3 regions of the Sphaerisporangium sp. NPDC004334 genome follow, and region 3 is predicted to be linked to each of the others. Evidence: riboswitches for the same ligand, from Rfam matches in the RefSeq annotation. Region 3 holds a riboswitch; each other region holds the start of a gene.
What was found. A riboswitch is a leader RNA that binds a small molecule or an ion and turns the genes downstream of it on or off. The one in region 3 is predicted to bind thiamine pyrophosphate.
Positions count from the first base shown of each region.

Region 1 (9,930 bases), on a different contig from region 3:
GCGAGGCCCCGCCCACCGCGCCCTCGGGCGAGGGCCGGGGCAGGTCGTCGCGCGTGTACGGCAAGCCGCGCGCGGGGCAGGCGCCGGTGCGTCCGCTGCCCGGCACGCAGCCGCCCGGCGGGGGAAGCGGCTCGGGCGGCGACCAGCCGCCTGGTCCGCCTCGTCCTCCCCGGCGCATCGGCCGTCTGGTGCTCCGCGTCCTCGCGGTCGTGCTGGTGCTGCTGATCGTGCTCGCCGTCGGCGGGTTCTTCTGGATCAACTCCCGGCTCAACGTCGTGGACTCGCTCACCGACTACGCCGGGCGCCCGGCGGCCACCCCGGGCGAAGACTGGCTGCTGGTCGGCTCCGACAGCCGGGCCGGGCTGACGGCCGCCCAGCGCAAGAAGCTCGCCACCGGCCGGGCGGTCGGCAAGCGCACCGACACGATGATGCTCCTGCACGTGCCGGCCGGCAGTGGCCGGCCGACCCTGGTCAGCCTGCCCCGCGACTCGTTCGTGCCGATCGACGGGCACGGCAGCGACAAGCTGAACGCCGCCTACGCCTTCGGCGGCCCCAAGCTGCTGGCCAAGACCGTGGAGAAGGTCACCGGCATCCGCCTCGACCACTACATGGAGATCGGGTTCGGCGGCTTCGTCGGCATCGTCGACGCGATCGGCGGGGTGAACATCTGCGTCAAGCAGAACATCAAGGACCCCAAGGCCGGCATCGACCTGAAGAAGGGCTGCCAGGACATGGAGGGCGGCACCGCGCTGGGCTTCGTCCGTACCCGGGCGACGGGCGCGATCCCCGACTTCGACCGCACCCAGCGCCAGCGGCAGTTCTTCTCGGCCGTGGTCAAGAAGGCCGCGAGCCCCGGCGTGCTGGTCAACCCCTTCCGCTCGGTGCCGCTGGCGATGGCCGCCACCGACTCGGTCGCCGTCGACGGCGGCACGGGCACCTTCGACCTGTTGTCGCTCGGGATGGCCATGAGCGGCGACCCGGTCGCCACCGCCGTCCCCATCGGCTCGCTGCCCACCATCAACGGCGCCGCGGTCGTCAAATGGGACACCCAGCGCGCGCTGCGGCTGTTCGGCTCCCTGGCCGAGGACAAGCCGGTGCCCAAGGACGTGCTCACCAAGTAGGCCCGCGGTGAGCGGCCACGCGCACCCGTCGGCCGCTCACCGGGCGGACCCTCGGTCAGCGGTTAGTGTGATGGCATGCCCGAGCTTCCCGAGGTGGAGTCGCTCGCCGAGTTCCTGCGCGAGCGGGCCGTCGGCCGCGTGGTCGCCGGTGTGGACGTGGTGGCCTTCCAGGCCCTGAAGACCGTGCGGCCGCCGGTCACCTCGCTCGGCGGCCTGGCGGTGACCGCCGTGGCGCGCCACGGCAAGTTCCTGGACCTCGACTGCGACGGGCTGCACTTCGTCACCCACCTGGCCCGCGGCGGCTGGCTGCGCTGGCGGGAGGACCTGTCGGGAGCCAGGCCGGTGCGTCCAGGCAAGGGGCCGCTGGCCGTGCGGCTGCGGTTCGCCCCCGACGACGACGACGGCCGGGCGCCGGGCTTCGAGTTGACCGAGGCCGGCACCCAGAAGCGGCTGGCCGTCTACGTCGTCACCGACCCGGCCGAGGTGCCCGGCATCGCGAGCCTCGGCCCCGACCCGCTGGCGCCTGACTTCACCCCCGACGTGCTCAAGGGCATCGTGAGCGGCAGCCGCACGCAGATCAAGGGGCTGCTGCGCGACCAGAAGATCATCGCGGGCATCGGCAACGCCTACTCCGACGAGGTGCTGCACGCGGCCAAGATGTCCCCGTTCAAGATCGCCGACTCGCTGAGCGACACGGCGGTCGCCGACCTGCACGAGGCGATCGTCACCACCCTGCGCGAGGCCGTCGAGCGGTCGCGCGGTCTGGCCGCCAAGGACCTCAAGACCGAGAAGAAGTCCGGCCTGCGGGTCCACGGGCGCACCGGAGAGCCGTGCGAGGTGTGCGGGGACACGATCAGGGAGGTCTCCTTCGCCGACTCCTCCCTGCAGTACTGCCCGACCTGCCAGACCGGCGGCAAGCCGCTGGCCGACCGCAGGATGTCCCGGCTGCTCAAGTGAGGCGGCCCCTCGGCTCCTCCGGTGGGCCCGCTCGCCCGGGGCCGTTACCGCCGCGCGAGTGGTGGTGCCAGGTGGCCGGCCGCGCCGGGGCTCTGAGGTGTTTTGCGGTGCTTCGCCGGTGCGCGAAGGGAAAACTTCCCGGCGTCACGGCGCGACAACCCTCCGTTAGCGGGCGGAAGGCTCGCGAAGCGGGGACAATGGTCGGCATGACCGTCCCAGAGATCCAGGCCGGGGCCGTGCCCGACGACGCCTACCTGCTCGACGTGCGCGAGCCCGACGAGTGGCAGGCGGGCCACGCCCCGACGGCCGTCCACATACCGCTCGGCACGCTGCAGCAGCGGGTCGAGGAGATCCCCGCCGGAGTCCCGGTGTACGTCGTGTGCCGTGTCGGCGGCCGGTCCGCCCAGGCCACCGCCTGGCTCAACCACGTGGGCCGCGAGGCCGTCAACGTCGGCGGCGGCATGCACTCGTGGGCGGCCGCCGGGCGTCCCATGGTCGCCGAGAACGGGGGGCAGCCCTACGTCGCCTGACGGCCGGATGTAATAATCGCGCAAAATACATAGCGCGGGAGCTCGGGCGTCACCGGGCTGAGAGGGCGGTTCCCAGCGAGGGCTGGGCGCGCCGCCGACCGCCGGAACCTGTCCGGGTAATGCCGGCGTAGGGAGCGTGCGATGACGTCCGCCGTCGATGAAGTCCCCCTGACCCTCGACGAGGCCCCTCCGAAGACCCTCGGATTCCTCGACCAGGGCGCCTTCTGGGCCAACCTCGGGGTGAGCCTGCTCGGCTTCTCCGGCGCCCTGTACCTTCTCGACCCGCTGGGCGGCGCGCCGCTGAGCATGGTCGCGGCCGTGCTGGCCGCCGTGGTGGGCAGCCTGGTCGGCACCGTCATGGTGGGCCTGGCGGCCATCCCCGGCGCCCGCACGGGCGCGCCCGCGATGGTGCTGCTGCGCGGGCTGTTCGGGGCCCGGCTGTCGTACCTGCCCACCGTGCTGAACATCGTCCAGATGCTCGGCTGGGGGGCCTTCGAGCTGTGGGTGATCGCCAAGGGAGCACAGGCCGTCTTCGGCGACTCCGTGCCGTACGCGGTCTGGGTGCTGGCCGCCGGCGCGCTGACGATCGCCCTGACCATCCGCCCGCTGGGTGCCATCCGCCTTCTGCGCCGCTTCGTGACGGCCGCCGTGGTCGTCGCGATGGTGTGGCTCGCGGTGGCACTGATGCGCGAGGCGCCGAGCCTGGGCGGCGGGAGCTGGAACGCGTTCGCCCCCGCCGTGGACTACGTGATCGCGCTCTCGGTCTCCTGGGTCCCGGTCGCGGCGGACTACGCGCGGCACTCGCGGTCCGGCCGGGCGGCGTTCACCGGAGTGGTCACCGGCTACACGATCGCCCAGGTGGCGTGCCTGGTGCTCGGCATCGTCGCCCTCGCTTCGGTCGGCAACGACCCTGACCGGGTCTGGAACGCGTTCGTCGCGGTGCCGCTCGGCGCGCTGTTCTTCGGCGTCCTGGTGCTGCGGGAGGCCGACCAGTCGTTCGCCAACGTCTACTCCACGGCCATGTCCCTGCAGAATCTGCTGCCCCGGGTCGACCGGCGGGTCTTCTCGATCGGGGTCGGCGTGCTGACGACCGGCATCGCGCTGTTCGCCAACGTGAACTCCTACGGGGCCTTCCTCGGGGTGATCGGCGCGGTGTTCGTCCCGATGTTCGCCGTGCTCGTGGTCGACTACTTCCTGCTGGGCGGGGCCGCGCGATGGGACACCTCGCAGGACGCGCCCTCGCGCTGGGCGATGCTCGTTCCATGGCTGCTCGGCTTCGTGGCGTACTGGGTGTTCACCGGAGCGGCCACGCTGAAGTGGTGGGACGAGCGCTGGGCGGCGCTCCGCGAGCTGATCGGGTTCGAGCGGCAGCCGTGGATGAGCGCGGCGCTGGCCGCGTTCGTCGTCTCGGCGCTGGTGACGCTGCTGGTGGGCCTGTTGAGGCGGCGCGCCCGCGACGGCGCCGCCCTCACCGACGCGCCGGTGGCCCGGTAGCGCCCGTGGCCGGTGGCACCCGTGGCCCGGTCGCACTCGGTCGCCCGGCCGTAGTCGATGGCCCGGTCGTAGCCGGTCGCCGGCCTCGATCGAGTGCGCCTAGTCCGCCGCGGCCTCCAGGCGGAGCAGGACCTCCTTGGCGGCGGGGCCGCCGGCGTAACCTCCCGGCCGTCCCGGCGCCTCCAGCGCCCGGTGGCAGGGGACGATGACGCACACCGGGTTGGCCGTCAGGGCGTTGCCGATCGCGCGCAGCGCCTGCGGACGCCCGATGCGCTCGGCGATCTCGGGGTAGGTCGTCACGCGGCCGTAGGGCACGGCCATCGTCATCTGCAGCACCGTGCGGGCGAAGGGCGTGGCCAGCCGCAGGTCGACCGGAACGGTGAACGCGCGCAGCCTGCCGGAGAAGTAGGCGTCCAGCTCGCGCCGGACCGGGTCCAGGCGCCGCGGGTCGGGGCCGATGAACGTCCCGATCTCGCGGGAGACGCGCGCGAAGATGACGTGCTCGTTCTCGTAGCTGCACGCGACCACGCCGCGCGCGGTGACGGCGAGCGCGAGCGGCCCGACCGGCGTGTCGGTGGTGCCGAAGGCCACCTCGGGCGGGGTCTCGCCCACATAGCCGGGAGCGGTCACCCGCACCAGGGCCTCGAGATCCCCTGTCGTCATGGCCGTACCCCTCTCGCCTACCGGCAGCGTATCGGAGGGAGCCCTGCTCCCGGCCGCGCCGGAGGGAGTGGCGCCCATGTCATCGGCCGCTGCGCCGAATGCGATGATTCGCACATCGAAAGTGCCAAGGCGCGGGGGCAAAAACGGGCACGATGGGGGTCATGAGTGACGACAGGGGAGAGAACCTCGATGACGGCTTTGCCCGCGCTGTCATCGCGAGCTCGCCCAATGCCGTCGTAACCCTCGATCGTGATCTTACCGTACTGATCTGGAACCCCGCGGCGGAGCGCCTGTTCGGCTGGTCCGCGGCCGAGATGACCGGGCGCCGGGCGCCGCTCGTGCCCGACGAGCTGGTGGCCGAGCACAACGCGGTACTGGAACGGGTGCGCACCGGCGGCCCGGTCTCCCTGCGCACCAAGCGCCTGCGCTGCGACGGCTCGCTGCTGGACGTGGGCGTGGACATCAGTGCTCTGCGGTCGGAGGCCGGCGCGCTGCTCGGGTACGTGAGCGTCTACCACCCGGCGGAGAACGACGCGGTCGCCCGCGAGCGGGCCGCCCGCCGCGCGCGGCTCGTGCGGCGGCTCACCGACGTGGTGGGCGACATCAACGCCGAGCTGGAGCTGGAGCCGGTGCTGGACCGCATCGCCGCGAGCCTCACCGAGCTGACCGGGGCCGACGCGGGCGGCTTCGTGCTGATCGAGGACGAGCGGCTGCGGCTGGTGAGCACCCACGGCCTGCCGGAGCGGGTGAAGGGCGCGACCGCCGACCTGCACAGCAGCCTGGTCGGCAAGCTGCTGCGCACCGGCAAGACCGTGCTGCTGGAGACCGGCGACCAGGCGGTGCTGGACGAGCTGATCTGGTCGGAGCTGCCGGGCCTGCACACCATCGCGCTGGGCGTCGCCGCGGTCGGCGGCCGGCCCTACGGGGCCCTGTACGCGCTGTTCGCCGAGCACAAGGCCGGCCACATCGAGCTGGAGCTGCTGGAGCTGCTCGCCGGGCACGCCGGCATCGCGCTCGCCAACGCCATGGCCTACCAGGACGCGGTGCGGCAGCGGGCGCACGAGCGCGCCGTCGTCGACGCCAGCGCGGACGGCATCGCCGTGCTCGACGGGGGCGGGCGGGTCACCCAGTGGAACCCCGCCGCGGAGGAGCTGACCGGCCTGGCGGCGGCGGAGGTGATCGGCGTCCACCCGCCGTTCCCGCTGCCCGGGCCCGGCGAGAAGCTCACCACGCAGCTCCCCTCCGGCCGCTGGCTGGACGTGGTCAGCGCCGGGATCGGCGAGACCGCCGAGGTCGTCGTGGACTTCCGCGACGTGACGCTGGCCAAGGAGCTCGAGGAGGCCAAGGACCTGTTCCTGGCCACCACCAGCCACGAGCTGCGCACCCCGATCACGGTCGTCCAGGGCTTCGCCAGCACCCTGGACGCGCGGTGGGACAAGCTGTCGGACGTCGAGCGGCGCTCGGCCGTGCGCACCATCGCCGAGCGGGCGCGCGACCTCGGCCGGCTCATGGACCATCTGCTCCTCGGCGCGCGGGCGGGCGGCGAGAAGTTCAAGATCCGGCTGGAGAGCTTCGACCTGGGCGAGCGCGTGCGCGCGGCGACGCTTGGCATGCCGGTGCTGTCCGACCGGCACCACGTGGAGGTGGACATCCCGGGCGACCTGCCGCTGGTCGACGGGGACGCCCTGGCCACCGACATCCTGCTCGGCCAGTTGCTGGAGAACGCCTTCAAGTACTCGCCGGACGGCGGCCTGATCAGGGTGCTGGCCTGGCCGGAGGACGGCCGCGTCGTCCTGGCCGTCGACGACGAGGGCGTCGGCATCGCGCCGGAGGACCGCGAGCGGGTCTTCGAGCGGTTCGTTCAGGCCGACAGCGGCGACCGCCGGCGTTTCGGCGGCGTGGGGCTCGGGCTTTACATCGCGCGCACCCTCGCCCGTGCGCAGGGCGGCGAGGTGACCGCGCACGCGCGTCCCGGCGGCGGCACCCGAATGCGATTCGTTTTGAGCATCGCCGACGCCTATATCGGATCCGACACACCGAAGCGGTAACGAGCTGGTCACAGATGACCGCGCCTATTGTCGAATCTGCACAAGCAATGATCGCCGCGCGGTTTCCAGAACCATCGAACGGGGCATTTCGGTCGTACTGGGATGTGTTTTCCTCAGGGGGAAATGCAGGAGAACGGGGAAGTGAGGGCGTCGTGCTGTTGCCGTATGCGCCGACCAGCGTCGCCGTCGCACGCCAGCGTCTCAGCGCCGATCTCGAGGCATGCGGGGTGTTCGCCACCGCCATAGAGGACGCCGTCCTGGTGGTGAGCGAGTTGCTGAGCAATGCGTTGCGTCACGCCCACCCCCTCCCATCAGGCCAGATCATGGCCACCTGGGAGTGGGCGGAGGACCACCTCGAGGTCACGGTGAGTGACGGGGGAGCGGCCACGGAGCCCCGCGCGGGCCGGCCGGCCCTGTCCTCGCTGGGCGGCCGGGGGCTCGGCATCGTCGAGTTCCTCGCCGAGCGCTGGGGGGTGCGTCACGACGAAGACGTGACCACGGTGTGGGCGGTCATCCATGCCCCGGTCGCTGTCCTTAATTCGCAAGTTCGGACGCCCGAAATAGGGGCCCTACGCGAGTGCGGCTAGACGCTCCCTGCTAACAGGGCATGACATGCAGCGTGGACCTCCCCGGCCGCTGCCGAGTTCGCTGCCCGCAATTCGGATGACCTTCACACCCGCGGCCTCCAGGCGGGCGTTGGTCTCGACGTTGCGCTCGTAGGCCACCGCCACCCGCGGCGCCAGCGCCAGAGTGTTGTTGCCGTCGTCCCACTGCTCGCGCTCCGCGGTCACCGGGTCCAGCCCGGTGTCGATCACCTTCACCCGTTCGACCCCCATGGCCTGCGCGGCCGCCTCCAGGAACGGCCGGGGCTCGAAGACGCGCAGCTCACCGCCCTCCGCCGAGGTCACGGTGTAGGCCTGCAGCGAGTAGGCGACCGGCGGGTACATGACCACGGTGTCCAGGTCCACCATCGTGCAGATGGTGTCCAGGTGCATGGTGGCCCGCTGCTGGGCGATCGGCACCGCGAGGACGGTGTGCGCCAGCCCCGCGGCGAAGACCCGCCGGCACAGCCGCTCCACCCCGGCCGGAGTGGTGCGCTCGCCGGTGCCCACGGCGAGGACCCCGGGCGCCATCAGCAGCACGTCCCCGCCCTCCACGTGTTCCAGCCACGGCTCGTACAGGTGGCCGGTGCCGGAGAACCTCGGGTGGTAGGTGTAGATCAACCGGGTGAGCAGGCTCTCGCGGGTGCGGGCGGGCATGGCCAGGCTCGTCACGGCCACCCGGTCGCCGATCCACACGCTGGAGTCCCTGGTGAACAGCAGGTTCGGCAGCGGGTCGATAACGAAGTCGTGGCGGTCCATCAGCTCGTACACAAGACCCCGGCCGGTCTTCAGCTCCTCGCGGGCCAGGCCCGCGATCAGAGTCTGGGTCAGGTCCTCGGGGTGCAGCTCCGAAAGGTGGCGGCGCGCCAGCTCGGCGAGCCGGTCGCCGAGCTGGCGCTCCTGGAGGACGGCGCTGATGATCTCCTCACGCCCGGCGTCGTACTCCAGCGTGTCCTGGAGCAGCTCGGTGAGGTAGAGCACCTCGACGCCGTGGTCGCGCAGCGCCTGGGCGAAGGCGTCGTGCTCCTCCTGGGCCCTGCCGACCCATGGGATGCCGTCGAAGAGCAGCTTGTCGCTGTTGCGGGGGGTCAGCCGCTTGAGCTCGGCGCCGGGACGGTGCAGGAGCACCGTCTCCAGCCGTCCGACCTCGCTGTCGGCACCGTTCATCGTTCGGACCTCCCGGTCGGCGTGCGGTCATCGTTCCCGGCATTCCACGTTAATGGCGTACAAACCTCCATGAGGGCGCGAGGTCGCCGTATCGGGCCGGCAGGGGGTGCGCGGGACCGCCGGGTCAGACCGGACGGGGGTAGAGGACCGCGCGCTCAGCGGCCGTCCACGCGGTGCTGACCAGCAGGTACAGCCCGGCCGCGAGCGGCAGGACGGCGGCGGCGGCGATCGTGCCGAACGGCAGCAGGCGCAACGCGCGCGGCACGGTGTCGTCCATCCGCCTCCAGGTCAGCCAGGCGACCACCGCCAGCAGCGCGAACAGCCCGGCGAAGACCAGGACGGGCGCGCTGAACAGGCCGCCGGACGCCAGCGCGGCGGCGAAGTGCTCACCCAGCGGCACGCCGAGGGCACTCTGGGCGAGCAGCAGGTTGGCATGGCCGGCGATCGTCGCCGAGACGAAGACGCGGTAGACGACCATGAAGAACGGCGCCTGCGCCAGGCCGGGCAGAAGCCCGGCGAACATCGAGGTCCCCTCGGCGGCGTACAGCTTGGAGGTCTCGCGGACCAGCCGCTCGGGATCGCGGGCGAAGCGCTCGCGCAGCTTGGCCACCTGCGGCGCCAGGCGCAGGCGCGCCTTGTGGGCGGTCGCCTGCCGGACGCTGAGCGGCAGGAGCAGCAGGCGCACCGCGATGGTGCACAGGACGATCGCCGCGACCGGCCCGGTGAACGAGCCGACGGCGCCGATGAGCCGGTAGGCGAAGTCGATGACGGTGTCGAGCAGTGAAAGCATGAAAGAGCCCCATTCGTCGGTGTGCGGACATGACGAGGCGCCCGTCAGGCGTCCGGTGCCGCCGGTGGCGGGCGGGACGCCGCTCGCGCGGCCACGCTGTGGTGGCCGGCGCGCTAGAAGACGGGCGCGGGGCTGGACGAAGGGGCTCTGGGCCGGGGACGGCCGGGCGCCGCGGGGTGAGCGAGCCGGACGAAGACCGCGTGCGCCGCGCGTGGGCGCCTGCCGGCGGCCACCGCCACGGCGGGCTGCGCGGCCGGCCGGGCCAGCGCCCAGGCGAAAAGGATCAGCGTGACGCCCACCAGGCCGGCCGTCGCCAGCGTCCCCGGGCCGGTCTGGCCGGCCAGGAGCTGCGCGAGGAGCGCGAAGGTGGCGTGGAGGGCGGTCATGTCACTTCGTCAGCTTGCCCACCACCGTGACCGCCGCCACGGCGACGACACCGATCACGGCGATGATCAGGAAGATCTTCAGGATGCCGGTGATGAGGGGGATGAGGAGCCCGAACACTACGTAGAGCGCGAGGAGGACTCCGAGGATGGTGAGCACAATGCGGGCCATATG
Region 1 covers NZ_JBSGDZ010000019.1:160,080-170,009, reverse strand. Annotated here, with positions in the region: gene ACWEN6_RS25490 (LCP family protein) at 1-1,121, shown strand, start outside; gene ACWEN6_RS25485 (Fpg/Nei family DNA glycosylase) at 1,197-2,078, shown strand; gene ACWEN6_RS25480 (rhodanese-like domain-containing protein) at 2,276-2,608, shown strand; TPP riboswitch at 2,633-2,759, shown strand; gene ACWEN6_RS25475 (purine-cytosine permease family protein) at 2,750-4,102, shown strand; gene ACWEN6_RS25470 (methylated-DNA--[protein]-cysteine S-methyltransferase) at 4,202-4,765, opposite strand; gene ACWEN6_RS25465 (PAS domain S-box protein) at 4,927-6,813, shown strand; gene ACWEN6_RS25460 (ATP-binding protein) at 6,966-7,400, shown strand; gene ACWEN6_RS25455 (arginine deiminase) at 7,383-8,582, opposite strand; gene ACWEN6_RS25450 (YidC/Oxa1 family membrane protein insertase) at 8,707-9,372, opposite strand; gene ACWEN6_RS25445 (DUF6412 domain-containing protein) at 9,486-9,758, opposite strand; gene ACWEN6_RS25440 (hypothetical protein) at 9,760-9,927, opposite strand.
Region 1: it holds a riboswitch for thiamine pyrophosphate, as region 3 does, so the genes downstream of both, ACWEN6_RS25475 (purine-cytosine permease family protein) here and tenA (thiaminase II) in region 3, are expected to answer to the same signal.

Region 2 (9,930 bases), on a different contig from region 3:
GCTGACCGGGCCAGGGGTCAGCCCCGCCTCGGAGATCTTCGCCTGCGCGTCGCCCTGGGAGAGGTTCAGCACGTTCGGCACGGCGATCTTGACCGGGCCGGAGGAGGGGATGAGCGTGATTACCGCGTCGTTGAGGACGTCCTTGCCCGGCTCGGGATCGGTGCGCAGCACCTTGTCCTCGGCGAGCTTGTCGTCGTGCTCGGCGGGGCCGATCTTGACCGCGAAGCCCTGCCTCTCGGCCTTCTCCTTGGCGAGGGTGACGTTGAGGCCGAGCAGGTCGGGGACCTTGGTGTACCGGCCCTCGGAGAACCACCAGCCGGTGCCGGCGACCGCGCCGATCATGACGACGGCCAGCGCCGCGATGAGCCAGACCGGCCGGACGCCGCGGCGTCCGCCGGGCGGGCCCGGCGCCACCGGCGGGGCGGCCAGCATCTCGGTCTGGGAGTGGATGAGAGTGGGATGGGCCGGCGGGACGGTCTCGCGCGGCATCACGCCGGTCTCGCGGAGCATCGAGGGGGACGTGGCCCCGGCGGGCGGGACGTGCGGCCCCGGGTCGCGCGGCAGCGTGCGGTGGGCCTCGACGGCGGCGACCAGCATGGCCGTGGCGTCGGCCGGACGGCGCGCGGGGTCGCGGTCGGTCGCCGAGAGCACCAGCGCGTCCAGCGCCTGCGGCGTGCCCGGGATGATCGCCGAGGGCGCGGGGACCCGGTCGTGGACGTGGCGGTAGGCCACCGACATGGGGCTGTCGCCCTGATAGGGCTGCTGCCCGGTCAGCAGCTCGAACAGCAGCACCCCCGCGGCGTACACGTCGCTGCGCGCGTCGGCCACCCCGGCGGTCACCTGCTCGGGCGACATGTACGCGATCGTGCCGATCATCACGCCGGTCTTGGTCTGGTTGCCCGCCTCGATCGCGCGGGCCAGCCCGAAGTCGACGACTTTGACCCGGCCGTCGTCGGTGAGCAGGACGTTCTCGGGCTTGACGTCCCGGTGCACCATGCCCGCCTGGTGGGCCGCGCCGAGGGCGGCCAGCACCGGGATGAGGATCTCCAGGGCCTCGCGGGCGGGAAGGCGCCCCCGCCGGCGGAGCACGTCGCGCAGGGTGCGCCCGGGGACGTACTCCATCGACAGGTAGACGTTGCCCGCGTCGGTGCCCTGGTCGAAGACGTGCACGACGTTCGGGTGCGACAGGCTGGCGACGGACTTGGCCTCGCCGATGAAGCGGCGGACGAAGTCGGGGTCCTCGGCGAGCGAGGGATGCATGACCTTCAGGGCGACCGTGCGGTCGAGCCGGACGTCCAGGGCCAGGTAGACAGCGGCCATGCCGCCCCGGGCGATGCGGGATTCGACCCGGTACCGCCCGTCCAGCAGCCGCCCTAGAAGGGGGTCCGCAACCGTCGTGTCCACGGGAGTGAGTTTACGGGCGGTTTGCCGGGGGGAGGGCAAGCACATCCCAAACCGATGCCGACATGTTCTCCCGTCCCCAAGGGGTCATCGTTGTCACCTGGCACGCGGCTCGATCGCCGGCGAGGAGGCCTCAGCGTACCGCCGCCGGGGGATCCGGCCGGCGAGGCGCGCCATGCGACCTGCCAGAACGGCCTCGCGCATCGCCGACGCCATCAGGCCGGGCCGCTGGGCGCGGGTGACGGCGCTGGCGAGCAGGACCGCGTCGCATCCTAGCTCCATCGCCAGGGCCGCGTCGCTCGCCGTGCCGATGCCGGCGTCCAGGATCACCGGGACGGCCGCCGCCTCGACGATCAGCTCGATGTTGTGCGGGTTGCGGATGCCGAGACCCGAGCCGATCGGGGAGCCCAGGGGCATCACCGCCGCGCACCCCGCCTGCTCCAGCCGCCGCGCGAGCGCCGGGTCGTCCCCGATGTAGGGCAGGACGACGAACCCGTCGGCGACCAGCCGCTCGGCGGCGTCGAAGGTCTCGATGGGATCGGGGAGCAGCGTGCGCTCGTCGTTGATGACCTCCAGCTTCACCCAGTCGGTGCCGAGCGCCTCGCGCGCCAGGCGCGCGGTCAGCACGGCCTCGCCCGCGGTGAAGCAGCCCGCCGTGTTGGGCAGCACCTTGACGCCCCGGCCGCGCAGCACGTCCAGCACCGACCCCCGGGCCGCCGGGTCCAGGCGCCGCATGGCCACCGTGGTGATCTCGGTGGCGGAGGCGGCCAGCGCCCGGTCCAGGACCTCCAGCGAGGGCGCGCCTCCGGTCCCCATGATCAGCCGGGAGGTGAACTTCTCCCCGGCGATGACCAGCGCGTCGCCCGCCTCGTCGAGGTCGTGCCCCGGCGCCGGGTGCGCACCGGTGCGGTCGAGGTCGTCCCCGGGCGCCCTGGTGGCGCCGGCCCGGCCGTCGTCGTCCCCGGCCGCCTTGGTCGTACCGGTCTGATCGATGTCGTGCCCGGCCGCGGGGCCGGCGCCGTGGTCAGCCACCTTGCACCGCCGTCAGCACCTCGACGCGGTCGTGCTCAGTGAGCGTGGTGGACTGCCACGCGCCGCGCCGCACCACCTCGTCGTTCACCGCCACCGCGACGCCCGCGCCCGACGAGGTCAGCTCCTGGACCGCGCGGGCGACGGTCGCCCCGGCGGGCAGGTCGCAGGACACACCGTTGATCATTACATTCATCGCCGTTCCGGGGCGCGGGAGGGCCCTGGCCGCCGCCAGGGCGCGCGCCCCGTTCCTCCTTCGTTCATCGGTGGGCCTCGGTGAAGCGCAGAGGGGAGCAGAGCGCCGCGAGGGGGACGAGCCCCGGGTCGGGGTCGCCGGCCACCAGCTCGGCGGTGAGCGGGCACAGCAGGACGCCGCCCCGGTGGTGGCCGGTGGCCAGCACCAGCCCGTCCACGCCGCTCGGGCCGATCACCGGCAGGTTGTCCGGCGTTCCCGGGCGCAGCCCCGCCGCCAGGTCGACCACCTCCAGCTCGGTGATCCCCGGCACCAGCTCGCGGGCGTCGCGCAGCAGCTCCCACAGCGCCCCGGCGGTCACCCGGGTGTCGAACCCCATCTCCTCCTGCGTGGCGCCGAGCACGATCTCGCCGTCGCCGCGCGGCACGAGGTAGGCACGCGAACCGTGCACGACGCCGCGCACGCACCGGCCGAGGAACCCCGGAGCGCCGCGCAGCCGCATGATCTGCCCCTTGACCGGGCGCACCGGAGGGAGCACCTCGGGGGGCAGGCCCGGAAGGGAGCCCGACCACGCCCCCGCCGCCAGGACGACCAGCCCGGCGCCGATCGCCGTGCCGCTCGCGCACCGCACCCCCCGCACGGGCCCGTCCGCGGAGAGCAGCCCCGTCACGCGGTCGGCGACCACCGGCACGCCGCGGCGCGCCAGCGCGGCGAGCAGGGCGGCCGTGACGCGGCGGGGATCCACCCAGGCGTCGCCGGCGACCAGGATGCCGCCCCGGACGGAGGGAGCGAGCATCGGCTCGGCACGGCGGCACTCCCGCCCGGTGAGCCGCTGGACGGGCAGCGACAACTTCTCCAGGAAGCCGGCCACCTCGGACAACGCCGCCAGGTCGTCCGCGCCGAAGGCCACGTCGAGCGTGCCCTCGCCGCGGTGGTCGACGTCCACGCCCGACTCCGCCGACAGCTCGGCGGCGAACGCCGGCCAGCGGGCCAGCGAGGCCAGGCCGAGCCGCAGCAGGGGCTCCTCGGTGTAGGCGACCTCGCTGACCGGGGCGAGCATCCCCGCCGCCGCGTGCGAGGCGCCCGAGCCGGGCGCGGGGTCGACGACGATGACGGAACGCCCGTGCCGGGCGGCGCGCCAGGCGATGGAGAGCCCGATGATGCCGCCGCCCACGACGACCATGTCGGCGTGCCGCCCGGCGCCCGCCGGGGGCGCGTTCGACACCTGCATCTGAGTCCGCTCCCTTCGCCGGCATGACCCGGATCAGGTTCGTGGCGGTCGAGGGCCCTCAGCCCTCCTCTCAGCCCGGTTTCGCCGGACTCCCGCGCGTGGTGGACCCAGCCTAATCCCGTCCCGGCGCCGCCGGGGACGGCGGGAGAGGCGGTCCGTTTCCGCCCTGGTACGGCATCGCCACCCGCTTGAGTGGTCTCATCACTGCCCGTATGGGACAGTGAGCCAATTTGTTACCAAATCGCCGTTGGCGGGTTACCGTCCTGGCCGCTTAGGGTCGGGTTGTGAATCATGTCGTGGTGGTGGGGGCCGGACTGGCCGGCGTGCGCAGTGTCGAGGCGCTACGGGCGCGCGGATACCGAGGGCGCGTCACTCTGATCGGCGAGGAGGCCCATCGGCCGTACGACCGGCCTCCGCTGTCCAAGGCCGTGCTGCTGGGCGAGCTGGACTCGACGGTCGTCGACTCCGATCTCGGCGCGCTGGACGTCGATCTGCGCACCAACGTCTCCGCCAAGGGGCTTCGCGAGGGCGCCCTGGAGACCACCGAGGGCGAACTGGAGTACGACGGCCTGGTCATCGCCACCGGCGCCACCCCCGTCCGGCTGCGCGGCGAGGGCGCCCAGCACGTGCTGCGCACCATCGACGACTCCCTGGCCCTGCGCGCCGCGCTCGTACCCGAGTGCCGCGTCGCGATCGTCGGCGCCGGGTGGATCGGCGCCGAGGTCGCCACCGCGGCCCGCCGCGCCGGCTGCGAGGTGACCGTCGTCGAGGCCGCCGAGTCACCGCTGGCCGTGGCCCTCGGGCCCGAGGTCGGCGCCCGCACCGCCTCCTGGTACGCCGAGGCGGGCATCGACCTGCGGCTCGGCACGATGGTCGGCTCGATCGACCCCGGCGGGCTGACCATGATGGACGGCTCGTGGATCCCGGCCGACGTCGTGGTCACCGGCGTCGGCGTGCGCCCGAACGTCGCCTGGCTGGCCGGCTCGGGCATCGAGGTAGACAACGGCGTCCTGGTCGACGAGCACCTCCGCACCTCCATGGAGGGCGTCGTCGCGGCCGGAGACTGCGCCAACTGGTGGTCGCGGCGCTTCGGGCGGCGCATGCGCGTCGAGCACTGGGACACCGCCCTGAACGCCCCCGAGACCGCGGTGGCCACCCTGCTCGGCCAGTCCGCCGTGTACGACCCGGTGCCCTATTTCTGGTCCGAGCAGTTCGGCCGCATGGTGCAGTACGCCGGCCACCACGACGGGGGCCGGCTGGTGCTGCGCGGCGACCCCGAGACCGACCGGAAGTGGGCGGCGTGCTGGTTCACCCCGGACGACAGGCTGGCCGCCATCCTCACCGTCGACCGTCCCCGTGACCTGGTCCAGGGCCGCCGCATCGTCGAGGGCGGGCAAAGAGTCGACGTTGATCGGGCGATCGACCCCTCGATACCCTTGCGCGACTGCTTGTGACCCCCTGCGGGGTGTTTGAGAAGAGGCGCGACGTGGTAGTTGTGGTTCCGTGACGCTTTCTGTTGCACAGATCGACCGCGAGACTGATCAAATGGTGGGGGAGTGGCTCCCCCTCACGGAAGTGGGCAGGCGGCTCGGGCTCAGCACCGGGCGCGCCAAGCAGCTTCTGAAGGACAAGAAGCTCATCGGCGTCCGCCGCGGCGGCCCAGAGCCCGAGGTCCCCGCGAAGTTCATCGCCGGCGACGACGTGGTGAAGGGCCTGCCGGGCACCCTCACCGTGCTGTCCGACTCCGGCTACGACGACGCCGAGGCCCTGCGGTGGCTGTTCACCGCCGACGACTCCTTGCCGGGAGCCCCCATCGACGCGATCGTCGCCGGTCGGCACACCGAGGTGAAAAGGCGTGCCCAGGCGCTCGCTTTCTGACGCCAGGCTCTACCTCTGCACCGACGGGCGCCGCCGCCAAGGCGATCTCGACCAGTTCCTGGACGCCGTCCTCGCCTCGGGCGTGGACGTCGTCCAACTGCGCGAGAAGGGTCTGGAGGCCCGCGAGGAGCTCGCGCTGCTGGAGGTGTTCCGCGCGGCCTGTGACAGGCACGGGGCGTTGCTGGCGGTCAACGACCGGGCCGACATCGCCTACGCCGCGCGCCCCGACGTGCTGCACCTCGGCCAGGACGACCTGCCCGTGGCGGTCGCGCGCGACATCCTCGGCCCGGAGGTCCTGATCGGCCGCTCGACCCACAGCGACGCCGAGGCCTCCGCCGCGGCGGTCGAGGAGGGCGTCGACTACTTCTGCTGCGGGCCGATCTGGCCGACGCCCACCAAGCCGGGCCGTTTCGCTCCGGGCCCCGGGCTGCTGAAGCACGCCGCGGCCCTGGCGGCCGATCGGCCGTGGTTCGGCATCGGCGGCATCGACCTCGGCACGCTGGACGAGGTCATGTCCTACGGGGTCACCCGGGTCGTGGTGGTGCGCGCCATCACCGAGGCGGAGGACCCCGGAGCCGCCGCCGCCGAGTTCGCCCGCCGTCTCACGCCCGGCTGACCCCCGGCGGGGCCGTCGTCGTCCGCGGCGCGTGATGCCGGCCACGGCGCACGGCCGGCGGGGCCGTTCTCACGTGACCCGGCGGGGCCGTCGTCAGCTGCGGCGGGCCGTCGCGGCCACGGCGAGCTCGTGCAGGGCCTCGCGCGCCTCGCCGGTGATCGGCGCGCGCTCCAGGGACGTCAGCGCGTCGTCCAGATAGCGCTTGATCATCTCTTCGCTCGCCGCCAGGGCGCCGGTGTCCTCGATGATCGCGCGCAGCCGTTCGACGCCGTCCTGCTCCAGCTTGGGGTCGCCGAGCAGCAGGCGCACGTCGGCGGCCTGCTCGGGCGTCGCCTCCGACAGCGTGCGCGCGATCAGCATCGTGCGCTTGCCCTCCCGCAGGTCGTCGCCGGCGGGCTTGCCGGTCTCGGCCGGGTCGCCGAACACGCCGAGCACGTCGTCGCGGAGCTGGAAGGCGATGCCGACCTTCTGCCCGTAGTCGACGCACAGCCGGTCGATCCACGGCTCGGGCGCCCGCGCGGCCATCAGCAGCCCGAGGCGCAGCGGCTGCTCGACGGAGTACTTGCCGCTCTTGTGCAGCGCGACCCGCAGCGCGCTGTCGAAGGTGCTGCGGCCGTGCGCCTGCTCCAGCAGGTCCAGGTACTGCCCGCACATCAGCTCGGTGCGCATCAGGTCGTGCACCGGCTCGGCCGCGGCCAGCGCCTCGGCCGGCAGCCCGCTCGTCCGCCACATCTCGCCCGACCACACCAGCAACAGGCTTCCCAGCAGGACCGCGGCGCCCTCGCCGAACTGCTCCGCCGACCCCTGCCACCCCGAGTCCTCGTGCAGCGACTGGAACCGCCGGTGCGCCGACGGACGGCCCCGCCGCATGTCGCTGGCGTCCATCACGTCGTCGTGGATGAGCGCGCTGGCCTGCAGGAGCTCCAGCGAGGCGGCGGCGGTGAAGATGGCGGCGTCCTCGCCTCCGCCCGCGCCGCGCCAGCCCCAGTAGCAGAAGGCCGGGCGCAGCCGCTTGCCGCCGGCGAGGAAGTCCTCGGCGGCCACGAGAAGCGGGCTCAGCTCCGGGCCGCTGACCAGGGGGCGCTGCCGGTCGACGAACGCCCGCAGGCGCTGGTCCACCTCGGAACGGAACGCGTCCGACAGGGCGAAGGAAGTGGTCATGCTCTGAGATTAACGGCCGTACAACGGGCCGCCGCTTCCCCTCCCCTTGTGTGACCCACGCCATGGACCGGCGGTGGCACGCCCGGCGCACTCCGCTGAGCTGCCGACACCGGTTCGCGGCACCGGAAGGGAACCCGACACGCGAGCGATGATCGGTGTGGGGCTGTGGCACGCGCCGCACGCTCTGTGCGATGCCCGTCGCTCGCCGCCCCGCGCGACGCCCGGCGGTCGAGCGTCTGTGCGATGTCGTGGGGTCCCTCGGTCCTGTGATGTCCCTGGGTGATGTCCCTGGGTCCAGCGATGCCGGTGATGTCCGCCGGCCGCGCGGCCTCCGCGCTCGCGAAGGCTCTCGCGCGCACCGCACGTTGGCGATCGGTGCGCGGCGGTCCGGACCTGTAGCCTTGGCACCATGGCTCTGGGTCGTCCATCCGTCCGTCCTGACCGCGTCCCGACGGTACGGGAACTGCTCGCCTCCGGGCGGCGCTCGTTCTCCTTCGAGTTCATGCCCCCGAAGAACGACGAGGGGGAGCGGCAGCTGTGGCGCGCGATCCGCGAGCTCGAGCGGCTGCGCCCGACGTTCGTCTCGGTCACCTACGGCGCCGGCGGCTCCACCCGCGACCGCACGGTCGAGATCGTCGAGCGGCTCGCCCACGAGACGACGCTCACGCCCGTCGCCCACTTCACCGCCGTCGACCACTCGGTGCGCGAGCTGCGCCACCTGGTCGGCAGGTTCGCCGGGGCGGGGGTGCGCAACATCCTCGCCGTGCGGGGCGACCCGCCCGGCCGCGACCCGCTGGCCGAGTGGGTCAAGCACCCCGAGGGCGTCGCCTACGCCGAGGATCTCGTCCGCCTCATCCGCCAGTCGGGCGACTTCTGCGTCGGCGTGGCGGCCTTCCCGTACCGGCACCCGAGGTCGCCGTCGGTCGAGTCCGACGTCGATTACTTCGTCCGCAAGTGCCGGGCCGGCGCCGACTACGCCATCACGCAGATGTTCTTCAGCGCCGGCGACTACCTGCGCCTGCGCGACCGGGTGGCCGCCGCCGGGTGCGACACGCCGATCATCCCGGGCATCATGCCGGTCACGCAGATCAGCACGATCGCGCGGTCCGAGAAGCTGTCGGGGGCGCCGTTCCCGGCCGATGTGGCCCGGCGTTTCGAGGCGGTCGCCGACGACCCGGCCGCGGTGCGGCGTCTCGGCATCGAGCACGCCGCCGAGCTGTGCCAGACCCTGCTCGACGAGGGCGCGCCCGGCATCCACTTCATCACCTTCAACCGGTCGAGCGCGACCCGCGAGGTCTACCAGGCGCTGTCGCCCGCGCCGGAGCCCGTCCCCGCCGGCTAGTGTCCCTCGCCCGGGTGTTCGCCTTCTGAGGTGAGGACCCGGCCGGCAGGGCCTGCGAGCGGCCCCGGACGGCGGGCACCGGCTACAGGACCGCGCCCGTGCCCCGCCGACGGCGCGGGCGCGGTGTGGCGGGCTCGGGCGGCGGTCGCTTGCTGAAGCGTTCGAGCTCGATCGCCAGGGGGCCGGCCACGAGCGCGGAGGACGCGGTCCCGGCCAGGATGCCGACGATGAGCGCGATGGCGAAGTCGCGCAGGGTGCCGTCGCCGAAGACGGTCAGCGCGGTGAGGATGAACAGGGCGCCGAGGCCGGTGTTGACGGTACGTGGCACGGTCTGCAGGATCGCCGTGTTGACGACGTCGGCGAAGCGTTCCTGCCGCCGGGTCCGCCACAGTTCGCGTACGCGGTCGAAGACCACCACCTTGTCGTTGATGGAATATCCGATGATGGTCAGCATGGCGGCCAGGAAGACCCCGTCGATGGGCTTGCCCAGCCAGGCGAACAGGCCCAGCACCGCGCAGGCGTCCACGACGAGGGCCAGCACCGCGGCCGCGCCGAACGTCCAGCGGAACCTGACGGCCAGGTACAGCAGTTGCGCGGCCAACGCCACGGCGAGTGCGATGAGCGCGTTGCGGCGCAGCTCGTCGCCCAGACTTGGGCCGATCAGCTCGTCGCGTTGCTTGGTCACCTCGCCGAGCGCGCCGTCGAGCGCCCGTTCGACGGCGGTGACCTCCTCGGCGGTGATCTGCCTGGCCCGCACGGACACGGCGGTCCCGGAGACCTGCACGTTCGCCGCCGGATGGCCGGCCTCGGCCACCGCCCGCCGCGCCGCTTCGATGTTCACCGGCTGCGCGGCCGCGAACTCGATCATCCGGCCGCCGGTGAACTCGACGCCGTAGTTCAGCCCGTGCAGGACGAGCCCGGCGGTGGCCGCGGCGACCGTGGCGGCGGCCACGACCAGCCACCGTCGGCCCGCGGCCATGAGGCGCGGGTCACGCCGGGTGATCCAGGTTCTGACTCGGCCCGGCGCCGCCAGCCCGGACGACGCCGACAGCCGCGTGCCGGTCCTGCCGTTGAGGAGA
Region 2 covers NZ_JBSGDZ010000010.1:31,277-41,206, reverse strand. Annotated here, with positions in the region: gene pknB (Stk1 family PASTA domain-containing Ser/Thr kinase) at 1-1,404, opposite strand, end outside; gene ACWEN6_RS14485 (thiazole synthase) at 1,498-2,217, opposite strand; gene thiS (sulfur carrier protein ThiS) at 2,426-2,617, opposite strand; gene thiO (glycine oxidase ThiO) at 2,691-3,854, opposite strand; TPP riboswitch at 3,848-3,960, opposite strand; gene ACWEN6_RS14470 (NAD(P)/FAD-dependent oxidoreductase) at 4,139-5,308, shown strand; gene ACWEN6_RS14465 (Rv2175c family DNA-binding protein) at 5,400-5,732, shown strand; gene thiE (thiamine phosphate synthase) at 5,710-6,348, shown strand; gene ACWEN6_RS14455 (polyprenyl synthetase family protein) at 6,442-7,509, opposite strand; gene metF (methylenetetrahydrofolate reductase [NAD(P)H]) at 7,919-8,851, shown strand; gene secD (protein translocase subunit SecD) at 8,934-9,930, opposite strand, start outside.
Region 2: it holds a riboswitch for thiamine pyrophosphate, as region 3 does, so the genes downstream of both, thiO (glycine oxidase ThiO) here and tenA (thiaminase II) in region 3, are expected to answer to the same signal.

Region 3 (9,930 bases):
GCGTCCCCTGCTCGCCCAGCTCCCCGCCGACACCCGGCTGATCCCGGTCGCGTACGCGGCGAACGCGCAGGCCAGCCTGCTGAAGCTCTACTGGGGCGAGGCCGAGCTGATCGACGACATGGGCCGCGTCCACTGGGTCCACTGCGAGCAGATCCCGCTGCTCACCGCGCTGCCGTGGGTCGTCCAGGGCGTCCCGGCCGCCGAGCCCGGCGCGGCGCCGCGCTTCGACCAGGGCGCCGAGCCCGGCCTCCCCCTCACCAGCCGGCCCGGGGCCGACCGCGCCGACGGCGGCCCGTTCCCGGCGGACGGCGAGCTCGGCGTCGAGCCCCCATCCACGGGCACCACAGGGCGCTCCTGACCACGCGGACCCGACCCGCGACCACACCGCGGGCCCGCCCAACCACCACATGGCACGCCCGACCACGAACCCGCCGCGGACCCGACCGCGAACACCCTGCGGACCCGACCACGACCACACCGAACTCCCGACCACGACGACGACGCGGACCGACCCGCGACCACACCGAACGCCCGACCACGACGACGAACCGGCGAACCGACGACCGTGAGAACGACGATCAACGACCGTGAAGGCGGCCGGGGCAGGCGCCCCGCCAGACGGCTCGGCGCCCCCGGCGGCGAACCGAGCCCGCAGGCCGTGGCCGACGCCTTCGACCAGGCCCGGCTCACCCAGGCGCGCCGGCTCGCCGCGATGACCAAGAAGGACCTCGCCGAGCGCGTCGGCGTGACCCCCGCGGCGATCGGCCAGTACGAGACCGGCACAACCCACCCGCGGCCCGACCTCATCCCCCGCCTCGCCGACGCCCTCGACGTCCCGCCGGCGTTCTTCCTGTCGGGACGGCCGCACGGCAAGCTCGACGGCTCCATGGCGCACTTCCGCAGCCTGCGCTCCACCCGCGTACACCAGCGGGCCAAGGCGGTCGCGTTCGTCGAGCAGGTGTGGGAGCTCACCCACGCGCTGGAGAAGCGCGTCCAGCTCCCCCCCGTCGACCTGCCCGGCTTCTCCGGCGGCGAGGTGCACGCGGGCGCCGAGCCGCCCCGCGACCCGGCCGCCGCCGCCCGGGCCCTGCGCGGCCACTGGGCACTCGGCACTGGGCCGATCGCCCACCTCGTCCGCCACATGGAGGCCCACGGCATCGTCGTGGTGCTGCCGCCGCCCGACGAGGACGCCACCACGGTGGACGCCTTCTCCACCTCCCACCTGCCGCGCCCCATCGTCGTGCTGACCGCCAACCGGTTCGACGACATCCACCGCTACCGCTTCACCGCCGCCCACGAGCTCGGCCACCTCGTGCTGCACGGCGACACGGCCGCAGGCGACCTGCAGCAGGAACGCGAGGCCGACGCCTTCGCCGCCGAGTTCCTCACCCCCCGCGACAGCATCCTCCCCGAGCTCCCCCGGCGCCTCGACCTGCGCAAACTGGCCGAGCTGAAGAACACCTGGGGGGTCTCGGTCGACTCGCTGCTGTACCGCTGCCGCGAGGTCGGCCTGCTGTCGGACTCCTCGACCGGCCGCGCCTACCAGCGCCTGGCCGTCCTGCGCGACCAGCCCGGCTTCGCCAACGAGGCCATCACCGGCTTCCCCGGGGAGCACCCCGTGCTGCTGCGCCAGGCGTTCGACCTGGCCTCCGCCGAGACCGGCCTCACCATGCCCGCACTGGCCGCCCAGCTGGCCTGGCACCTCCCCCGCGTCCGCCAGCTCCTCGGCATCCACGACCACCGCCCCCGCCTCCACCTGGTCCCCTGAAGCAAGGCGCTCCGGCTCAGGTTGAGTGGAACAGGCGAAGGTCTTCGCCTCCGCGCCCTAGAGGGCGCTCCGGCTCAGGGAGCATCTTGTGGGGGGCTCCGCCCCCGATCGAGGGCTCCGCCCTCGAGCTCCCGCCAGGAACGTTCACGCCGCCGCTTGCGCGCGTACTTGTTCGCGGAATTCACGCACGCCAACATGGTCCACGTAAGGCTCCAGGCTTGCCGCGAACCTACGTACCCGTCCGGCCAGTCGCGGCGAGGACAGCGACGGGATCGTCGGCATGACGGCTCCCGCGTGATCGAGCGCCTGTTCCAGCTCTCCCGCGCCGAGATACGCCTCGGCGGCGTTGATGCGGGCGAGCTGCGCCGAGCGGGTCGTGCCTTTCTGGGCACCCAGGGCCGCCTCGGCCCGTTCGACGGCCCGCTGATGGCGGCCGAGCATGTGCCAGGACCGCGCCGCCTCAGAGACGATCTTCGTGGCGTCGTACGGCGGGAGCCACGCCGGCTCGCGCTCGGTCGGCTCCTGCGCGTACGCCCGCTCGGCCTCGCCCAGCAGTCGCTCGACCTGCCTGACGGTGTGCAGGTCTTTCGTGTCGGCGTGCTTGACGACGAGCGCCGTCGCGAGTGCCTGATCTCCCAGCGCCAGACGTCCCATGAGACGTGCTGGGGCCTTGGCCTGACGGGCGGCGTCGGCGGCGGCGTTCGCGAGGCGCAGGGCCTCCGTCGGCCGGTCCAGGTAGATGGCCTGATGGGACATCACGTTGAGCACCCAGCCGGCCATGACCGAATCGTCCGCCGCCTTGGCCATCCGCAGTGCCTGGGCGAAGTGACGCTGCGCCAGCCCGTTACGACCGACGTCGAACGCCATCCATCCGGCCAGGCAGGTCATGTCGGCGGCGGCCGTCATGAGGGCGGCACCGGTGCGGTCGTCGTAACGTCCCCGCAGCAGCGGCGCCACCGAACCGTTCAGGTACCTCACCAGGGCCGGGCGTACGAGCCCCGCGCCGAACTCGTGGTCGATGCGGGCGAACGCCTGCTTCGCCTGACCGACGCGTTCCACGTCCGCCGCCCCGACCTGGGCACCCGGCCCGAGCAGCGTCTTCGAATCGACGACCGGATCGTAGTTCCAGGCGGTGAGCCACTCTCCGATCGCGGCGGGGACGAACGGCAGCGCCGCCAGCAGGTGGCGTCGTGACGGGTCCAATTCCGACCTCCAGAGTTCCAGGGCCGCTTCGACGGTAAGCCGCAGACCCCCACCCCAGAAGTCCGCCAGGGGACACAACGCCGTCTCCCCGTCGACCCAGCGCGCGACCTCCGCAGGATCAACCCTGAAGACCACCGCCATGCGCCCCCGGTGGACGGCACGCACCTGTTGGACGCCCCGCTCCCACCTCCCCCAGGTGGTAGGCGACACGCCTATCGCGTCCGCCGCCTCCTCCTGGGTGAGACCACGTCGCTTGCGAGCCGTGATCAGCTCCGGACGACCAGCCTGGAGTCCTGCCTCGCCCATGCTCTACCCCCTTGCCCTTCCCGTCACCGCACGCCAATGACCAAGTGTGACGCAACAAGCACAGAACGCGATGAGGGGGAGGTGGAACGACCTGCGAACGACCGATCGGCGTGAGGCGGGCGCGTCCCGGCGGAACGCCGCACCGGCCGTCCTTCACCCACCCCTCGCGACGAGGTTCTCTACTGCTCCCGGACCACATACGAACGGAGCGCGCTATGCGACCAGGTGACGACGTCGTTCCAGAGCTTCATTTCGCTGCGAGATATGCGGTGCACGCGACCAGCGGCGACCACGACGCGGCGCGCATCCGGCTCGTCGAAGTCCTCCCGCCCGGCACAGCGGGGCGCCGCGCCAGAACCGTGCTGCGTCATCTGCTCAAAGAGGCGGGCGCGGGACCGGAGGCGGTCGCCGATGCGGAGATCATCGTCTCAGAACTGGCCGCGAACGCCGACCGGCACGCCGCCGGGCCGTACGAACTGCGCGTCCTGGACAAGGCCGGGGTGCCGGTCTGGTGCGAGGTCGTGGACGGGAGCCCCGACTTCGGAGAACTCACCACGCGCATTGAGCGGCTGCGAGGGGCGAGGGGCGCCGATCTGCCGTCGCTGGCGGAAAACGGGCGCGGTCTTCTCTTGGCAGTCCGGCTGTCCGGAGGCGACTGCGCGGTGTACCCGGCGAGATCGTCGTCCACTCACGCACTCGGGAAGGCGGTAGGTTTCGCCCTTGCAACGCCCGTGTCAGGGCTGTTCTGAGGCGGTCTGGGGATCGGACCAGAAGGCGATGAGTTCTTCGGGGGTCAGCTGGTGGGGTGGGCCGGCGGGAGGGGTGCGGCCGGTGCGGACGGCCCAGGTGGTGATCAGCAGGCCGAGAAGCTCGGCGTCCAGGCGGGCCTCGCGGGGGTGGGGGGCGGCGTGGCGCGGGGGCTTGGCGCCCATGCGAGCGGCGCGGGTGACGGTGGCGAAGGACAGCATCGACTTCTCTCTTGGACTGAAGGGGTGCCGAATCCACGACGGAGGACGCCTCGCGAGGCCACGACCGACCCGGAACATCCCTGGCGACTCCGGAGCCTACGTTCCAGGACCGACTTTTTCGGATGTAGCCTCGTCCGGCTCCGGTGTCTAGCTACTTGCCCCCTGAAAAAGAGGCTTTGAGGCTCGGGCGGATCTTGCCGGTCGGTTGAGGCTTGATCGAGTTGGCTGGGTGTCGGCTCTGCCGGAGCGGCAGCCGGTAGTCAGCCGCCGATCACGGCCATCCGCTGCAGGTTGTAGGCGAAGATCCCCAGCCCGGCCCAGGTCTGAGCGCCTCCGAGACGGCGTAGCCGGGTCCGGCGGAGTCCGAATGTCCGCTTGAGGTGACTGATACGGGCTTCGACTCCCACCCGCCAGTTGCGCATCCGCCGGAAGCTGCGGGTGTGCTCGTACTCACGCCGGGACTTGCTGAGGGTGCCACCACGCTGCAGGCCGATGTGCCGCACCCCCAACTCGGCCAGGGCCTTGTCCGCTGCCGCGGTACCGAATCCGCGATCGCCGACGACGGTGGCCGGGACACGGCCGGTCCGCTCGATGACCTGCTCGACAGCCGGGACAAGTTGGGGAGCATCACTGGGATTGCCCTTGTTCAGCCGATGGAAGCAGATGAAGCCACGTTCGTCTTCGGCCACCAGCAGGGTGTAACCGAACTGGGTCGGGTGCTGGGGCTTGCCCTTGCGGATCGGACGGGCATCGGGGTCGGCCAGCGACACCATCCGGTCGGGGATGGTGCGGTTGCCGGCCAGGCGTTGCGTGGTCTGAGCCAGCAGCCGACCGGTGCCCGACACCGTCTGCTCCAGATCGTTGATCAGGCGTGCGAGCCGCCTGGAGGGCCGACGCGATAGGGCACGGCGGGCATTGCGGATCACCTGCGCCACCTGCGCCGACGTCGTGGCCGCGATGCCGGCGATCTCGCCGGTGAGCCGATCGATCTCCCCCAGCGCCTGGCCGGTGCGCCGCCGCAGGGTGCGGCTGATCTGCTTCAACCGGCGCCCCGCTGAGCGGCTGCGGTTGCGAAACGGGGTCCGGATCGCCGCGCCCGCCGCTTTGATGCGCCGTACCAGCCCACCCAGTTTTCGGACCCCATGCTCCAGAAGGTCGGCATCTGTGGGGTGGTCGATGTCGGCTTCGACCACGGTGGTGTCGATGCGCAGCTTGTGTCCTCGCAGTAGCTTGTCCTCCGTCAGCTTGCCCACCAGTGCAGTGTTGAGCTGGTCGAACACCTCTGGTCCCGCCCGCCGGACCAGTTTGATCAACGTCGTTGAGTGCGGCACCCGCCCATCCAGTGGAATGCGGCAGAAGCGACGCCAGCTGATGGAATCGGCGACTTCCCGGCACAGCGATTCATAGCCCAGCTGGTAGCGGTGTTTCAGGTACAACACTCGCACCAGGCAGGAGATCGGCACCGACGGGCGGCCCAGCCGGGCGTGGAACAACCCTCTCCAGGGTGCAATGAACCGCTCATCATCAAGGTAGGCGTCGATCCGGGCCAGCTCCTGCGGTAGCCGCGTCACCTCCTCCGGCAGCAGCGTCTCCCACAACGCGATCTGTTGCCCCGAGACACGCAGCACCGGTTACCACCTCCGGCGGGAACGACATCGACGTCATTCTCAACCGGCCGAGCCTCCCAGCGCTGTGATTGCCGAGGTCAGAAGTGCCTACCTCGAACCCTTCTTCAGGGGCAAGTAGCTAGGCCCAGCAGATGAGGCACCTTTCTCGGTTCCGGTAGGCGGTAGCCGGTCAGCTCACCGCTTGGCCTTCAATGGCGCTCAGCCTTGGCGCCGGCCGGGACGCCCCGGGTTGCTCGCGATTTTCGCTCGCTCCGGGCTTTCACCGCCTTCTCCGCAGGACGTTCTTCACTGACAATGCCGCTATGGACTGGGTACCCCTCGTTTCAACCGTAGCCGGAGCCGCTATCGCCCTCGCTGGCACCGTGCTCGCAGACACGCTCCGCCGCCGGGATGAGCGCGGGCGCAGCTGGCGCTCCGACCGTCGGCAGTGTTACCTGGAGTTTGTGACGGCGGTGAACGCGGCGCATGGTCTCCTTCGAGGCGCCGCCTCCGATGATCCGCAATCGAACATTCACAGGGCGACCAACAAGGCAATCAATGATTCGCAGATCTACAGAGCCAGGGAGATTTTTCTCGTCACGGCCGAGCCGTCCGTGGCAGGCGCTGGTGAGATCACGTTCAAGCGGTTGATGGCGATCCGCGATGCGGTGCGCTCGGGTACCAAGCCTGGTAGCGAGGAGTTCCACGACCTTTACACGATTTCGCCGAAGCCATATGGGGGCTGAGGATGGCTGCGCGCGTCGACCTTGGCTCTGGAGGGTTGGCGCCCGATGACTTACATCAGATCTCGTGGTCCGAAAGAGACACCTGCGACCTGTGTGCGACGCATTCACCTTTATGAATCTCGGTCACCCATCTATAGAAAGCGGGACCGGTTCGTGCAGGGTCACTTAGCTTTTCATCCTGCTTCGCGTAGCTGAAGGACAGGAATCACTCTGACGAGTCGACCTGCGCGAGGAGAACAAACGCGGTTTCCGCAGGTCGCACCATATCGGGAGAAGGTGCCGGCTCAGAAGACGGTGCAGATGCCGCCGCCATAGCTAGAAAAGTTTGGCTGTTGCCGGGCGAGAAGCAGCGTGGCGACGATGCCGCTAAGCAGTACCTGGCCGAACACCACGAGCATGGCGGTGAGGACATCCTTCTGTACACGCGGAGGCCGCGAGGCAGTAGATCCCGGCCGTATGGGCTGCGCTGGCAGGTTGATGGTTCGCCGTGGTTCGGCCCGTAGGGGGCCGGTGACTCAGTGACCTGTCGGCCTGGGAATTTGTTCGTGGTCGGTGTCCCGATAGCGTTCGTCGAGATCGCGCTCCGGCATGGCGCCCTCGCCTTTCGGATGACGACCTGATGTGTCGCTGTAGGTACGTGCCCGGACTTCCATCGCTTCACTGTGCGTGCGGCGCCGATAACAGAGAGCACCATTGATGGGACTTGCCTAGTATCTGCCTGAGCCGATTCGGACCAGGATCGGGACGATTAGGCTTGGGCGGAGACTGAAACGCGGGAGTCCGGTGGACCGGGCTGAGAGTGCGGCTGGGTGGCCGCAGACCGCTGGAACCTGTCCGGGTCATGCCGGCGTAGGGAGTTGCTTCATGACGACGTCCGAATCCGTCGTTCCGTCGCAGGCGCGGCCGTACAGCGAGGAGCTGTGGGAGGCCATCGCGCCGACGTACAAGGCCATCCTCGACCACCCGTTCATCAGGGGGCTGGTGGACGGGACGCTGCCCCGCGCGGCGTTCCGGCACTTCGTCGTGCAGGATTCGCACTACCTGCGGGACTACGCCCGCGCGCTGGCCCTGTGCGCGGCCAGGGCGCCCCGTGAGGAGGACGTGCGGGCCTTCGCGAGCGACGCGGTGGGGGCCATCGCCGCCGAGCAGGAGATGCACACGGCGTTCATGGCCGACCTCGGCGGGTCGGCCGAGCAGGCCGCGGGGCAGCCGGTCGGGCCGACCACGCGCGCCTACACCAGCTACCTGCTTGCGACCGTCTACGGCGGGTCGTTCCTGGACGGGCTCGCGGCGGTGCTGCCCTGCTATTGGATCTACGCCCGGGTGGGCGAGGCGCTGCTGGAAGAGTCGTCACCCGACCCGCTGTACCGCCGGTGGATCGCCGCCTACGGGGACGAGACCTTCCAGAGCGTGGTGCGCCGGGTGGTCTCCCTCGCCGACCACGCGGGCGCCGAGGCGACCGGCGGCCAGCGCGCCCGAGCGCTGGAGCACTTCGTCACCACCTCGCGCTACGAGTGGATGTTCTGGGACGCCGCCTGGCGCCAGGAAACCTGGCCCGTCTGACCGAGGCGCTCCTTGGCGAAGGGCACCCGGATGCGGGTAATCCCGCCACGCGGTCAGATGATCTCGTGTCACCGCGAAGGGGCGCCGTCCTGCGGGGTTGCGCAGCAGCCATCGCCACACTCCTGGGCGACCTGTCCCGCCGGACGCGTGGCCGCGGTCGGGACGCAGCATCCCTCGCCGCGCCAGGCCTCGCGGCCTTCCTTCACCGCCACCGCGGCGATGACGAGGGCGGCGACCGGATCGGCCCACCACCAGCCGAAGGCGCTGTTGAGGGCCAGGCCGGCCAGCAGATAGGTGCACAGCAACGTCTGCTTGGAGTCGGCCACCGCCGAGGCCGAGCCGAGCTCGCGGCCGGCTCGGCGCTGCACGGCCGACAGGACCGGCATGACCAGCAGGGAGGCGGCGGCGAGGACCAGGCCGGCCGTGGAGTGATCGGCCGCCTCGGCGCCGGCACGCCGGGAGTCTGTTCCGCCGCCTCCTCCTCCGGCGCCCTAGACGAGATAAGTCCTAAGTCCGGTCAGTGGGCGTAGGCGATCAGTGACCGGGTGATGGGCGGTGGCCGCCGGAAGCGCCTGCCGCACCCGCGGCGGCAAGGTCGCCCCCAAGTACCACACCCCGCGCATCGTGCTCGTCCTCCAGCTCCGCACCGAGCTGGAGGTGCGCGCACTCGGGCGATCTGGGCGAGGGACGGCGCGGTGGCGTCATCGTGGCCGGTGACGTGCCGAGGGCGGCGCTGCCGGCCAGGCCGAGCCCGAAACGTACCCTGCGACGAACCCGGCGCCGAAGCAGCCCCCCGCGCCCGCCGGGTCGAGCGAGGTGTCCAGCTCGCCCTGTGACCACGCGTCCGCGAGGACCCCGGCGAGCCGGGTGCGCAGCCAGGCGAACGTCTCCTCGACCGAGCGGCGCAGCTCGGAACCGGAGAACTCCGCCTCCGCACGGGCGCGCAGGTCGTTGGCACTGCGGGCGATCGCGGCCGGCGCCAGGTCGGACCGGCTTCCGACGGGCCGGCCCCGCGCTTGGCGAAAGAGCGCGGGTGACAAGTTCACCCGCGGGCGCCGCTACGGCAGGGCGGGCACGGCCGGCGCGGTGTTGGTCCAGCCGGCCTCGAGCACGATCTGGGTGCTCGTCTCGTTGAGGGACAGCTTGCCACTGATCGCGGTCGTCTGGCTCTGGGACAGCAGAAGCATCGTGCCGGTGTCCACGACTAGGTCGGTCTTCTCTTTGATCGTCAGTCCGTTGTCCTGAACGGCCTTCGGGTGGTCGATCGACAGGGCCGCGCCGGCTCTGCCCATGCTGTCCTTGGTCTCTCCCTGCGAACGGACACTGGGCATCGTCAGCAAGAGCTGGTAGGCCGCGGCGCGGACGTTCTTGGGCGCCGGAAGCTGGTTGAGCATGCCCGGCAGCGCCCCGGTGATGTACTGGTCCACGTTGTTCTGCTTGACCCGTGAGACCCGCGCGGCCTCGGAGAGCCAGGACTTCAACGCGTTCGGGTCCGCGGGCAGCCGCTGGACCTCCTCGTACGTCAACTTCTGCCCGGCCAGAAAGAACTGGTCGTCGTTGCCGCGTACGGGCCCGACGTGGCCCTTGTCCGGCACGGTCGACAGCTTCACGACCTGGCCGTCGGCCGTGCGGGTCCACTTGGCCGGCGAGCCGTCGCGGCGCCACGCCTTCCGGTCCGTCGCGCTCTTCGGGTGCGCCCCAGCCTTCCGGTATCCGAACCAGGCCTTGCCGTCGGGCGCGGTCCATTCCTCACTGAGCTCCTGCTCCAC
Region 3 covers NZ_JBSGDZ010000039.1:48,902-58,831, forward strand. Annotated here, with positions in the region: gene ACWEN6_RS36210 (hypothetical protein) at 1-358, shown strand, start outside; gene ACWEN6_RS36215 (helix-turn-helix domain-containing protein) at 566-1,768, shown strand; gene ACWEN6_RS36220 (helix-turn-helix domain-containing protein) at 1,913-3,277, opposite strand; gene ACWEN6_RS36225 (ATP-binding protein) at 3,547-4,026, shown strand; gene ACWEN6_RS36230 (hypothetical protein) at 4,012-4,245, opposite strand; gene ACWEN6_RS36235 (ISNCY family transposase) at 4,506-5,873, opposite strand; gene ACWEN6_RS36240 (hypothetical protein) at 6,176-6,598, shown strand; TPP riboswitch at 7,361-7,471, shown strand; gene tenA (thiaminase II) at 7,463-8,161, shown strand; partial or broken gene ACWEN6_RS36250 (cation transporter) at 8,230-8,589, opposite strand; gene ACWEN6_RS36255 (zinc finger domain-containing protein) at 8,717-8,878, shown strand; gene ACWEN6_RS36260 (hypothetical protein) at 8,863-9,207, opposite strand; gene ACWEN6_RS36265 (hypothetical protein) at 9,220-9,930, opposite strand, start outside.